Regions from separate parts of the Vibrio sp. VPAP30 genome, predicted to be linked through region 3. Evidence: predicted binding sites of a transcription regulator. Region 3 holds the regulator's gene; each other region holds the start of a gene.
What was found. Region 3 encodes MetJ, which represses methionine synthesis genes. Its sites were predicted from a motif close to TTAGACNTNTANANGTCTAA; they were not measured.

Region 1 (4,149 bases), on a different contig from region 3:
CACTTTCTTCGCCCCTGCTTTGATATGTTCCTGTCCATCAGCTTGGCTACCAAACACACCTGTGCAGTCAAGAACCAAGTCAACCTCAAGATCGCGCCAAGGCAAAAGTTCAATATCACTCAGATGCAGAATACGAATTGAGTCAAACTCTCCCGTCCCTTGATAAGGGACGTCATGATGGATATAGATATGCTCTTGGTCATTAGTTACTCTCTTACCAAACCGACCATGGCTCGTATCGTATTGAAGCAAATGAGCCATAGCGTCAGGTTGCGCCAGCTCATTGACCGCAACGACCTTAATTTGCTGGTTTTTACCACTCTCATAGACTGCCCGTAAAACATTACGGCCAATACGCCCAAACCCGTTGATCGCAACTTTCAGCATAACTCCATCGCCCTACATCATTTTCGTGTCACAAATACTACCTGATAGCTTTATAAATCGCATCTAGTTCATCGTATCGGGTAAAAACAAAAAAGCCGAGTCACAAGGACCCGGCTTTCAAAGCAATTAACAATTAAGCTAGAAGCTCTTTCGCTGTGTTGACTACGTTTTCTGTAGTGAAACCAAACATCTTGAATAGCTCGCCTGCTGGTGCAGATTCACCGAATGTTGTCATACCGATGATTTTACCACCGAAGCCAACGTACTTGTACCAGAAGTCAGCAATGCCAGCTTCTACTGCGATACGAGCTGTTACATCTGAGGGTAGTACTGCTTCACGGTATTCAGCGTCTTGCTTGTCGAATGCATCTGTTGATGGCATTGAAACAACGCGTACTTGCTTGCCTTCAGCCGTTAGTTGCGCTGCTGCTTCTACTGCTAACTCAACCTCTGAACCTGTTGCGATAAGGATAAGCTCTGGCTTGCCTGCACAATCTTTCAGGATGTAGCCACCCTTAGCGATGTTAGCCACTTGATCTTCGCTACGCGCTTGCTGTGCAAGGTTTTGACGAGAGAAGATTAGAGCAGTAGGGCCATCTTTGCGCTCAATTGCTAATTTCCATGCCACTGCCGACTCAACTTGGTCACATGGACGCCATGTGCTCATGTTTGGCGTTAGACGTAGAGATGCCATTTGCTCAACTGGTTGGTGAGTTGGACCATCTTCGCCTAGGCCGATAGAGTCGTGCGTGTAAACTTGGATGTTCTGAACTTTCATCAGAGCAGCCATACGCATTGCGTTACGTGCGTATTCCATGAACATTAGGAAAGTTGCACCGTATGGTACAAAACCACCATGCAGAGCAATACCGTTCATGATTGCTGTCATACCGAACTCACGTACACCATAGTGGATGTAGTTACCAGAAGCATCTTCTGCAGATACTGACTTAGAACCAGACCACATGGTTAGGTTAGAAGGCGCAAGGTCAGCAGAGCCGCCTAGGAATTCTGGTAGCATAGCACCGAACGCTTCTAGAGCATTTTGCGACGCTTTACGTGATGCAATATTGGCTGGGTTCGCTTGAAGATCAGCAATGATTGCGTTTGCTTTCTCTTCCCACCGTGCTGGTAGGTCGCCGTTTAGACGACGATTAAGCTCTGCTGCTTCAACTGGGTAAGCTGCCGCGTATGCATCGAATTTAGCATTCCACGCAGCTTCCTTAGCTGCACCTGCTTCTTTTGCATCCCACTGTGTATATACATCAGCAGGGATTTCAAATGGACCGTATTCCCAACCAAGCTCTTTACGTGTTGCTGCAATTTCTTCAGCGCCTAGTGGTGCACCGTGACAGTCATGTGAACCAGACTTATTAGGCGAACCAAAACCGATCACTGTTTTAGTACAGATTAGCGTTGGTCGAGGATCTGCTTTCGCTGCAATAATTGCTGCGTTAATCGCTTCAGAATCATGACCGTCTACTGCTGGGATCACGTGCCAGCCGTAAGCTTTAAAACGCTTAGGTGTATCGTCAGAGAACCAACCTTCAACTTCACCATCGATTGAGATGCCGTTGTCATCCCAGAACGCGATAAGTTTACCAAGACCTAGTGTACCTGCCAGTGAACACGCTTCATGAGAGATACCTTCCATCAGACAGCCGTCACCCATGAATGCATAAGTGAAGTGGTCAACGATGTCGTGGCCTTCTTTGTTGAACTGTGCTGCAAGGGTCTTCTCAGCCAGCGCCATACCTACAGCGTTAGTGATACCCTGGCCTAGTGGCCCAGTTGTTGTTTCGATACCTGGTGCGTAACCGTACTCTGGGTGACCTGGAGTCTTAGAGTGCAGCTGACGGAAGTTTTTCAAATCGTCGATAGACAGCTCGTAACCTGCTAGGTGCAGTAGCGAGTATATAAGCATAGAACCGTGGCCGTTTGATAGTACGAAACGGTCGCGGTCAGCCCACTCTGGGTTTGCCGGGTTATGGTTTAGATGTGAGCGCCAAAGAACTTCAGCGATATCAGCCATACCCATAGGTGCACCTGGGTGGCCAGAGTTTGCTTGTTGTACACCGTCCATACTTAGCGTACGGATTGCATTAGCGAGATGTTGACGAGAAGACATGTCAGCTCCTGAATGGATTAAGCGAATCAAAATAAAATGGGCGATAATTCTCTCAAAGCACCACCAGCACTGCAATCGTTTTCCAAGACAAAAGCTCACAAATTTCTTAGCTTTCGCAGCAAATCGACAAAAGTTACTAATATTTCGAACAGTTAAAGCAAACGTTTGGTTTTATCAAATAGCAAAAAAGAGCTTGTAATCCGAGCGTTCAAAACTAAAATAGACGTCTAGATGTAGATACACCTACAGATATCAGTATTATTTATTAGTGCTCCACCTTTAATAACGGGAGCGCTCTCTAAAAAATTAAAAGTGGAGCTCACATGGCTAAGCACCTGTTTACTTCTGAGTCTGTTTCAGAAGGTCATCCAGATAAAATTGCTGACCAAATTTCTGATGCAGTCCTTGATGCGATTCTAGAGCAAGATCCAAAAGCACGTGTTGCGTGTGAAACTTACGTAAAGACTGGCATGGTGATGGTTGGTGGTGAAATCACAACATCAGCATGGGTAGATATCGAAGAGCTAACTCGCCAGACGGTACGTGAAATCGGTTACGTTCACTCTGATATGGGGTTCGATGCAAACTCTTGTGCAGTTCTAAACACTATCGGTAAGCAGTCTCCTGACATCAACCAAGGTGTTGATAAAGCGGATCCTAAAGAGCAAGGCGCTGGTGACCAAGGCATCATGTTCGGTTACGCGACTAACGAAACTGACATTCTAATGCCAGCACCGATTACCTACTCGCACCTTCTTGTACAAAAACAAGCTGAAGTACGTAAAAACGGCACACTGCCATGGTTACGCCCTGACGCTAAATCTCAGGTAACCTTCCAGTACGACCAAGGTAAGATTGTTGGCATTGATGCTGTGGTTCTTTCTACACAGCACTGTGATTCAATCTCTACACCAGACCTGCGTGAAGCGGTAATGGAAGAGATCATCAAACCTGTACTGCCTTCTGAGTGGATCAACAAAGAGACAAACTTCTTCATCAACCCAACTGGTCGCTTCGTCATCGGCGGTCCTATGGGTGACTGTGGTCTAACAGGTCGTAAGATCATTGTTGATACTTACGGTGGTGCAGCCCGTCACGGCGGCGGTGCTTTCTCTGGTAAAGATCCATCAAAAGTTGACCGCAGCGCAGCATACGCAGCGCGTTACGTAGCTAAGAACATTGTTGCTGCAGGCCTAGCAGATCGTTGTGAAATTCAACTTTCTTATGCTATCGGTGTGGCAGATCCAACCTCTATAATGGTTGAAACCTTCGGTACTGAGAAAGTATCGCAAGACATTATCGTTGAAGCAGTACGTCAACACTTCGATCTTCGCCCATACGGTCTGCAAGAGATGTTGAACTTACTTCAGCCTATCTACAAAAAGACAGCTGCATACGGTCACTTTGGTCGCGAAGAGTTCCCTTGGGAAGCAACAGACAAAGCAGCACTACTACGTGAGTTTGCTGGTCTGAAATAATCTTGCATTGCTCGAACAAACAGTTAAAGAACGTCTGGTTTACCAGACGTTCTTTTTTTGTACGCAAAAAAACATCAAGAAATTTGTATTTTTTTGCCATGGGGTCAATAGTTAAAAATATGTTAACGGACAAAATCACTCATCGATTTCGCTTCG
Region 2 (4,149 bases), on a different contig from region 3:
GGACATTCAAAACAGAAGTTGAACGCCAAAAGTGGCTGAAACTTAAGAGCTAATCTTGTCGAAAGCTTTACGGAGGGTATATGGAGTTTGAGATTTATATGCCCTGCGAACCCGCTTGGATCTGCGACAGTTTCTTGCTCTTATTTACCGTTTTGTTAGCAATGGGGCTTATCGGTTTTATATATATTCTCTACAAAGAGTATCGAAAAATACAGCGTGCTTCACGGGTTCGGCGTAGGCGAAATATCCACCATTCAAAACGAAAGCATTAGCTCATATTCTCTAGTTTTTGCTTATATTGTCTTTCCAACATCGGGTTTCCAGCTTTGCGTTCTAATTCTACTAGCAGCCTTAGCGATGGCTTTTGTAGCCCGTATCTCTGTTGGAATTTCAATAATCTCAATCTCGCATCGTTAAACGAACCGGCTTCTATTTCCAATTTGGCTAGCGTCAACAGTGAACGTGGTCGGTCAGGGTCATAGTCTAAGGCTCGTTTAAAGTATCTTATTGCTTGCGCCGTCTGCTGATTTTTTAGGGCGCAAAGTGCTGCATTCTCATAACTCGCTGATGACAAATAATAATAGGGTTGAGCAATGGCTTGGTTGAAGTATTGATCGGCGCGAGCGTAGTGGCCTTGTTTACATAAGAAAGTTCCGTAATTGTTAAGCACATTACCGTTTTTAGGGTGCAGCTTGAAGGCTAGGTTATAGAAGTGTTCAGCTGAATTAAGTTCACCGACTTGCTCGTAATAGTGGGCGAGTGCGAGTTGAGCACGGTAATAATTGGGGGCGTGTTCTATGGCTTGCTCTAGGTTTTCTCTTGCTTTGAGCATATTTCCTTTTTCCAAATAACCAACTCCAAGTGCAATTCGTGCTTCAGAACGTTGCCGAGCATCTGAAATTTCATGAAGGGTGGGTGCCATACAACCGGAAAGGATTAGACTTAGAGCGAGTGAAATTAAGCGCATAACAGGTCATGAGTTTTGTGAGTATGTTGAATGTATATCTCAACTCATCCGGTCTGATTAGCGAGTGGCGTAAAGTATGCGACAAGTTTTGCAGTAGGCGGTGCAAATTGATGAGGTGGAGAGTGACAAACAAAGCGGCAGTTCTAACAACGATAGTAAGCTTTATTATTGGTATGGCAGGCAAACCTTCGTCTGCAAATGAATTTGATGCTGAAATAGAGAAGACAACCGAAGGTTTAGCGTTTGTGAGAGTCGCTAATCCACAAGCGAGCAGCCGGGTAATATTTATTCACGGTTCTCCGGGCAGTCACGCAGCCTATACAGATTATTTGTCTGACGAGATGCTGAAATCTCAAGCAGAGCTTATATCTGTTGACCGCTTAGGCTATGGGGAGTCTAGCCCCAATTTGGTGACCAGCCTTGATCGACAAGCAGCGGCAATAGGCCAATTGCTTGCCAAGGATAAAGCGAATATTTTGGTTGGGCATTCGCTAGGCGCTACTATTGCGTTGGCTCTCGCGATCCAACTACCGAACATGGTTGACGGATTGGTCTTGGTGGCACCAGCACTGGATGCCAAGCTTGAAGAGCCAAAGTGGTACAACGAGATTGCAGATACCTGGTTGATTAATTGGCTACTGTCTCGCGATTGGCAGAGGTCAAACGGTGAAATGATGCCGCTGGCTAAAGAATTGAGTGATCTAAGTGCTAAAGACTGGACAGTGTTGGACGAGCGGCCAGTGACCCTAATTCATGGCAAAGAAGATACGATTGCAGACCCAGAGAATTCTGCTTTTGCCATCGCAAAATTAACTGGTAAGACAAAAAAATATCTCGAAGTTGAAAAAGAGGGACATTTTATCCTTTGGCAAAATATCCCTTTGATTTCTGAACAGATTCAACAAATAGTTTTGGCTGCTGACCAAGTAAAAGAGCATTAGTCGTCTTTGGTAAAATTTGCTTCGCTGAAGTGATCCAAGTCGTAAGGTGTTTGTTGGTAAACACAGTAGTTTAGCCAGTTAGCAAATAGCAGGTGTCCATGACTGCGCCAACTTGCGCACGGTTTGTTATCTGGATTATTGTTCGGATAGTAGTTAACAGGAATCGCAGGCTCCATTCCTTCACCTAGATCGCGAATATACTCGTTATGTAAAGTATGGGAGTCGTACTCAGGGTGACCTGTGACAAATACATTTCGTTTGTCTTTCGTTGCTGCCAGATACACGCCCGCAACGTCTGATGTTGCAAGAATATCTAGATCAGTGTGCTCGGCGAGATACTCTGAGGAAAAGTCAGCATAACGAGAGTGTGGGGCGAGGAACGTGTCATCAAAGCCGCGTAAAACCGGATGGTATGGCTGGTGGATCTTATGATGGTACACACCAGATAGCTTCTCTTTACGCGTGCGTTTCGGTAAGTCGTAAAGTAGCTTTAGTCCAGCTTGCGCTGCCCAACAAACGTAAAGGGTTGAAGTAACGTGCTCCTTTGCCCAACTCATAATCGTTTGCAAGTGTTCCCAGTAAATCACATCTTCAAACTGGACCAAGCCTAGCGGAGCACCAGTAATAATCAGTCCATCGAAGTTGCGCCCCTTGACCATTTCAAATTGGCGATAGAAGTTATCTAAGTGCTCAGTTGGCGTGTTTTTACTGGGTCTGTCGTCAATACGCAGCAGTTCAATATCTACTTGGAGTGGGCTGTTTGATAACAAGCGCAGGAACTGAGTTTCCGTCTCAATTTTCTTAGGCATAAGATTGAGGATCAGCACCTTGAGCGGACGAATTTCCTGTGTTGACGCACGAGATTCAGGCATTATGAATATATTCTCAGTACGCAATACGTCAGATGCGGGTAATTGATCGGGGATCTTAATTGGCACAGCTTACTCCCTAAGCATGTTTATGGACGTCTATACTTCTAAACTTAACTCAATCAGAATAAGATGTCGATAGCCAATTTGTGCCAATTTATATTAATATTCGTCCGCTCATTCACTAGTTAAACTCACGATGACCTTAAAACTTACGTTGATTCGCGGGCTGCCCGGTTCAGGGAAAAGCACGTTAGCCAAAACAATGTCAGCCAAGCACTATGAAGCAGATATGTTTTTTATTAGTGACTGTGGCGCTTATGTTTACGACGCGACGAAAATTGCAAATGCACATCAGTGGTGCCAAGCAATGACGGAACAAACCCTTGCCAGTGGGAAAAGTGTCGTGGTTTCAAACACTTTTGTTCAGCGTTGGGAAATCGTTCCCTATTTCAAACTGGCTAAGCGGCTTAGCGCAAGATTTGAAGTTATCGAGTGCCATAACCACTATGGCAATATCCATGGCGTGACGGCGGAAACTATTCAATCAATGAAAAAACGGTGGCAAGAATGGCAAAGCGTACCCCAGTTGTAGAAATGACTTCTTACGGCATTTATCAGGAGTGGGATTCAAAATCGAAGCATCTGCCAAAGATTCAAGAATTCACAACAAAAGTGCCTGCAGATGAAGAAATCGAATTTGGCTTTATTGTGAACATCAAAAAAGCCAAGGGCGAGGTGATCGACTTTTGTATTGCTCACCCGGGAATTAGGGGTAAAAAAGGCCAAGTACTAGAACCATTTACTGGTGATTTGCACATAGGCAGTAACGATTGGGACTTCTATCTCGGAGATACAATACAGCTTCTGGATCCTATTGACGGGTTTGAGTCGAATATTGGTAAATGGCGAATGACGATCTCGCTGAACGGCAACATCATTGCGGAAAAAACATTTGATGTGTATGCACGTGATGAAGGTGAATTTTGGAAGCAACGCGGTTTTTAGTTCAAAGTAGTGGTGATAGTCTAAAAGCTAACCCTGATTAGGGAGGGGCGACTGGTGCTTTCTCAATAACAGAGTTCGCCCCTTACTCACAATAATTAAGTTAGATTCGAGAAAAGTCATACCCAGCGGCAAGCAATAACCCGCGTTCATGTTTTATTAACTGCGCACGGTCTTCGATAAGTTCATGCAGAGCTTGACGTGGTCTACCTGCGAGTTCTTTGTAAGCTTCAAATGATTGCGAGGCATCAATCGCTGTAAACATTTTACTGATTACGTTACGTGCTTCACATGGACTGCTGTTAGCTTTGAAGTACTCTACGCCTTTCGCGGCATCACGCATTTCTGCCAGTAGCTCTATAGGGCT
Region 3 (4,149 bases):
ACCAGAGGTGAAATATAATTGAATTAGCAGTACTTCATCGAGTGAGGAGATAATTTTTGCACCACGACCAGACGCGAGAACACGCTCAATGCGTGTTGAACCAGATTCAGGCTGGTAGCTACAGCGTAGGTGTAAGTCCATAGCGCTCTGAGCAACAGGCTGTAGCGTTCGGCTATGAAGCACTGGTGCAGCAAGCCTTGCGAGTTCACTGGCTTCATCTAAACGTAACAACGGTAATAAGCAGGCATCAGAGACTAATCTTGGGTCTGCACTGTATACGCCGGCTACATCGCTCCAAATTGTCACACGGTATGCTTCTGCAAGAGCACCAATAACGGTTGCCGAATAGTCTGAACCATTACGACCTAAGAGAACCGTATGCCCTTGGTCATCTTGAGCCATGAAACCAGTAATCACGACTCTGTGCTGGGCATGCTGGACTAAGACTTCTTTAATCAGTGGGTAAGAAGCTCCAAAGTCGACTTCAGGTTGAGTGCCTGCTTCTGCACGCAGGAATGCACGTGCATCTTGGGTGACAGCAGGTAAAGCATGTTGATTGAGCAGAGCAGCCAATAAGCGTGACGACCAAACCTCGCCATGACCTAAAATAGCGGCTTTTTCAGCATTATTAAGTGGGTAAGTAAGTTCGCCTAAAGTGCTGAATTCATCGTTTAAGATTGCAAGTAACTGCTCTTTTTCCTCGCTTTCAATGAGCGCCTCAACCAGCTCGGTTTGAAATTGACGCAATGCTTGAAGCTCTTCATGGGCGATTCGTCCATCGTTGCTAAGTGCTTCAATAAAGGTGATCAGACGGTTGGTGGTTTTGCCTGCTGCTGAAACCACGATCAGATCTTCGGCTTGGGAGTATTCTTTTAAGATATCGACTACACGACGATAGCATTCAGGGTCAGCAAGGCTACTTCCACCAAATTTATGTAGTTGACGCTGAGTAGACATTAGAAGGCTTCCTTAGCTTTCGAAAAAGCTTGTTCAAGGTCAGCAATTAAGTCATCGGCATCTTCAAGCCCGACAGATAGGCGCAGCAATTGCTGTGAGACACCTGCTTCGGTAAGGGCTTCTTCGCCCATCACCCTGTGTGTCATGGACGCTGGATGACAGATTAGGCTTTCAACTCCGCCGAGAGATTCGGCAAGAGAAAAAAGTTCTAGCTCACCAACAAAGAATTTAAGCTGTTCAAAGCTGCCTGCAAACTCAAAACTTAGCATTGAACCAAAGCCTGACTGTTGTTTCTTGGCGATCTCATGACCTGGGTGCTCCGGCAAGCTCGGATGATAGATACGACCGACTAACTCTTGCGTCTGTAAGAAGCTTAAAATTTGACTAGAGCTTTCTTCATGCACCTTCATACGTGCACCCAGAGTACGGATGCCGCGTAGTGTCATGTAACTATCAAACGGTGTCCCTGTCGCACCGATACAGTTTCCCCACCAAGCGAGCTCTTCTGCATGTTCTTCGGTTTTAGTAATGATGACCCCACCGATAACATCTGAGTGACCATTGATGTACTTGGTTGTTGAGTGAACAACGAAGTCAGCGCCGAGGTCTAAAGGTTTTTGGAACACAGGTGTCAAAAAGGTGTTGTCGACAGCGACCAGAGATCCCACTTGTTTTGCACTTTCACATACGTTGGCAATGTCGACTACGCGTACTAGCGGGTTAGATGGCGTTTCTAGCAGGATAAGTTTTGGCTTTTTGGCAATGGCAGCATTCAACGCTTGCTCATCTGACTGATCGACAAACTCAACTTTAAAGTCACCTTTATTAGCACGAGTATTAAATAGGCGATAGGTACCACCATAACAGTCGTGAGGAGCGACGATTAAGTCATCTGGACCTAAGAAAGCTGATACCCATAGGTTCAAAGCCGAAGTGCCACAGTTAGTCACTACGGCACCTTTGCCGGATTCTAGTTCAAACAGCGCTGTTTCTAGCAGCCCACGGTTTGGGTTACCTGAACGCGTGTAATCATATTTAGGAACATCCCCAAACGCAGGAAAGCCATAATTAGTCGAGAGGTAAATCGGTGGAACAACAGCGTGATGCTGGGTGTCAGATTCGATGCCAGTACGTACCGCGATTGTGGCTGGTTTGCGGGTGCTCATAAGTGTTTCCTTTCGAACTTTAGTGACTTCTATTTGGGAATACGCTATACCTTTATCGTGTTAGATATATGTTATTCCTATCCCATACCTTTCCACTTTACTTGTCATTTTTGTGGCCGTCAACACTTCTAGACGTCCGTATGTCTTTGCTTGTGGCTATAAATACCGCTAAAATTGGGGATTCTATTTTCAACCATAAAAAATAACGAAAGGTGCGCAATGGCAGATTGGAATGGCGAATACATTAGCCCATATGCTGAGCATGGAAAGAAAAGCGAACAAGTAAAAAAGATTACAGTTTCTATTCCATTGAAAGTATTAAAGGTTTTGACTGATGAGCGTACACGTCGTCAGATTAATAACCTGCGCCACGCAACAAACAGTGAGCTATTGTGTGAAGCTTTTTTGCATGCATATACCGGGCAGCCACTGCCGACCGACGAAGATTTACGTAAAGACCGCCCGGACGATCTTCCTGCTGAAGTGAAAAAACTGATGACAGAGATGGGCATTGAGTTCGAATCTTTCGACGAATAATTAAAATAATCGCACCAAATTTTCGCACGCTGACGAAATTGAAATTCAAAAAAACCGCTGTTAAGACAGCGGTTTTTTCATCATTGGTCAGATTACTCAGCCATATAGTTTTCTGGCATCTCAATGCGAGCGACACCTGAATCAACAGCTGCTTGAGCAACGGCTTTAGCAACGCGTGGCAGCAGGCGTGGGTCCATTGGTTTTGGAATGATGTAACCAGGACCAAATGACAGCGCATCAACTCCGGCAGCCGACAGCACTTCTGCTGGCACTTGTTCCTTTGCTAGCAGACGAATAGCGTCTACGGCTGCAAGTTTCATTTCATCGTTAATTTCACTTGCGCGCACGTCTAGCGCACCACGGAAGATGAATGGGAAACATAGCACGTTGTTAACCTGGTTAGGGTAATCACTACGACCAGTACCCATGATCAGATCGCTGCGTACTTCGTGAGCGAGTTCAGGTTTGATCTCTGGATCTGGGTTTGAACAAGCAAATACAACCGGTTTGTCTGCCATTAGAGCTAGTGCTTCTGGGGAGAGTAAGTTGGGACCTGATACACCAAGGAATAGGTCTGCACCATCAATCACGTCTTCTAATGTGCGTTTGTCGGTATTGTTGGCAAATAGCTGCTTGTATTCATTTAGGTCGTCACGACGAGTATGGATAACCCCTTTACGGTCAAGCATGTAGATTTTCTCACGCATAGCACCGCATTTTATCAGTAGCTCCATACACGCTACTGCTGCTGCCCCCGCACCAAGACACACAATGGTGGCGTCTTCTAACTTCTTTCCTTGAAGTTCAATAGCATTGAGCATACCCGCTGCGGTAACAATCGCCGTACCGTGTTGGTCATCATGGAATACCGGAACGTCACAACGTTCAATTAGCTGCTTTTCAATTTCGAAACAGTCTGGTGCTTTGATGTCTTCTAAGTTAATGCCACCAAAAGTATCGGCGATATTAGCAACAGTATCGACAAATTCTTCTATAGTACGGTGTTTTACTTCAATGTCGATCGAGTCTAAACCAGCGAAGCGTTTGAAAAGTAGAGATTTACCTTCCATTACAGGTTTAGAAGCTAGAGGACCTAAGTTGCCAAGGCCAAGAATCGCCGTACCGTTTGAAATAACCGCAACCATGTTGCCTTTTGACGTGTACTTGTAGACGTTGTCAGCATTTTGTGCGATTTCACGTACTGGTTCTGCAACACCAGGGCTATAAGCAAGAGCAAGGTCTTTGGCTGTTTCTGCTGGTGTTGTCAGCGCAACTTCAATTTTACCCGGAGTCGGGTAAGCATGGTAGTCCAATGCTTGCTGACGAAATTGTTCTTCAGGGGATACTTCTTGGCGATTGTCGTCTGACATAGGTGTAGGTACTCATTAATAATTATATGGAAAGGGGGAATCCATTCTAGAGTAACTAAGTCAAGCTGCCTAGGTCGGAATGCGAGCCAAAGCAATAAAAAGTAGTAAATGACTGGAGA

Region 1: a site for MetJ is predicted at 2,735-2,754, ahead of metK (methionine adenosyltransferase). Genes of this name have one in related genera too.
Region 2: a site for MetJ is predicted at 2,869-2,888, ahead of metA (homoserine O-acetyltransferase MetA). Genes of this name have one in related genera too.

What each region holds. Positions count from the first base shown of each region.
Region 1 covers NZ_LBLS01000036.1:41,376-45,524, reverse strand. The annotation lists gene epd (erythrose-4-phosphate dehydrogenase) at 1-387, opposite strand, end outside; gene tkt (transketolase) at 521-2,515, opposite strand; gene metK (methionine adenosyltransferase) at 2,839-3,993, shown strand.
Region 2 covers NZ_LBLS01000018.1:67,826-71,974, forward strand. The annotation lists gene rlmF (23S rRNA (adenine(1618)-N(6))-methyltransferase RlmF) at 1-53, shown strand, start outside; gene ZX61_RS24500 (hypothetical protein) at 81-272, shown strand; gene pilW (type IV pilus biogenesis/stability protein PilW) at 269-967, opposite strand; gene ZX61_RS07095 (alpha/beta fold hydrolase) at 1,090-1,908, shown strand; gene metA (homoserine O-acetyltransferase MetA) at 1,905-2,846, opposite strand; gene ZX61_RS07105 (ATP-binding protein) at 2,977-3,372, shown strand; gene ZX61_RS07110 (DUF3859 domain-containing protein) at 3,348-3,785, shown strand; gene ZX61_RS07115 (hypothetical protein) at 3,886-4,149, opposite strand, start outside.
Region 3 covers NZ_LBLS01000010.1:4,986-9,134, forward strand. The annotation lists gene ZX61_RS01545 (bifunctional aspartate kinase/homoserine dehydrogenase II) at 1-957, opposite strand, end outside; gene ZX61_RS01550 (O-succinylhomoserine (thiol)-lyase) at 957-2,123, opposite strand; gene metJ (met regulon transcriptional regulator MetJ) at 2,343-2,660, shown strand; gene ZX61_RS01560 (malic enzyme-like NAD(P)-binding protein) at 2,753-4,030, opposite strand.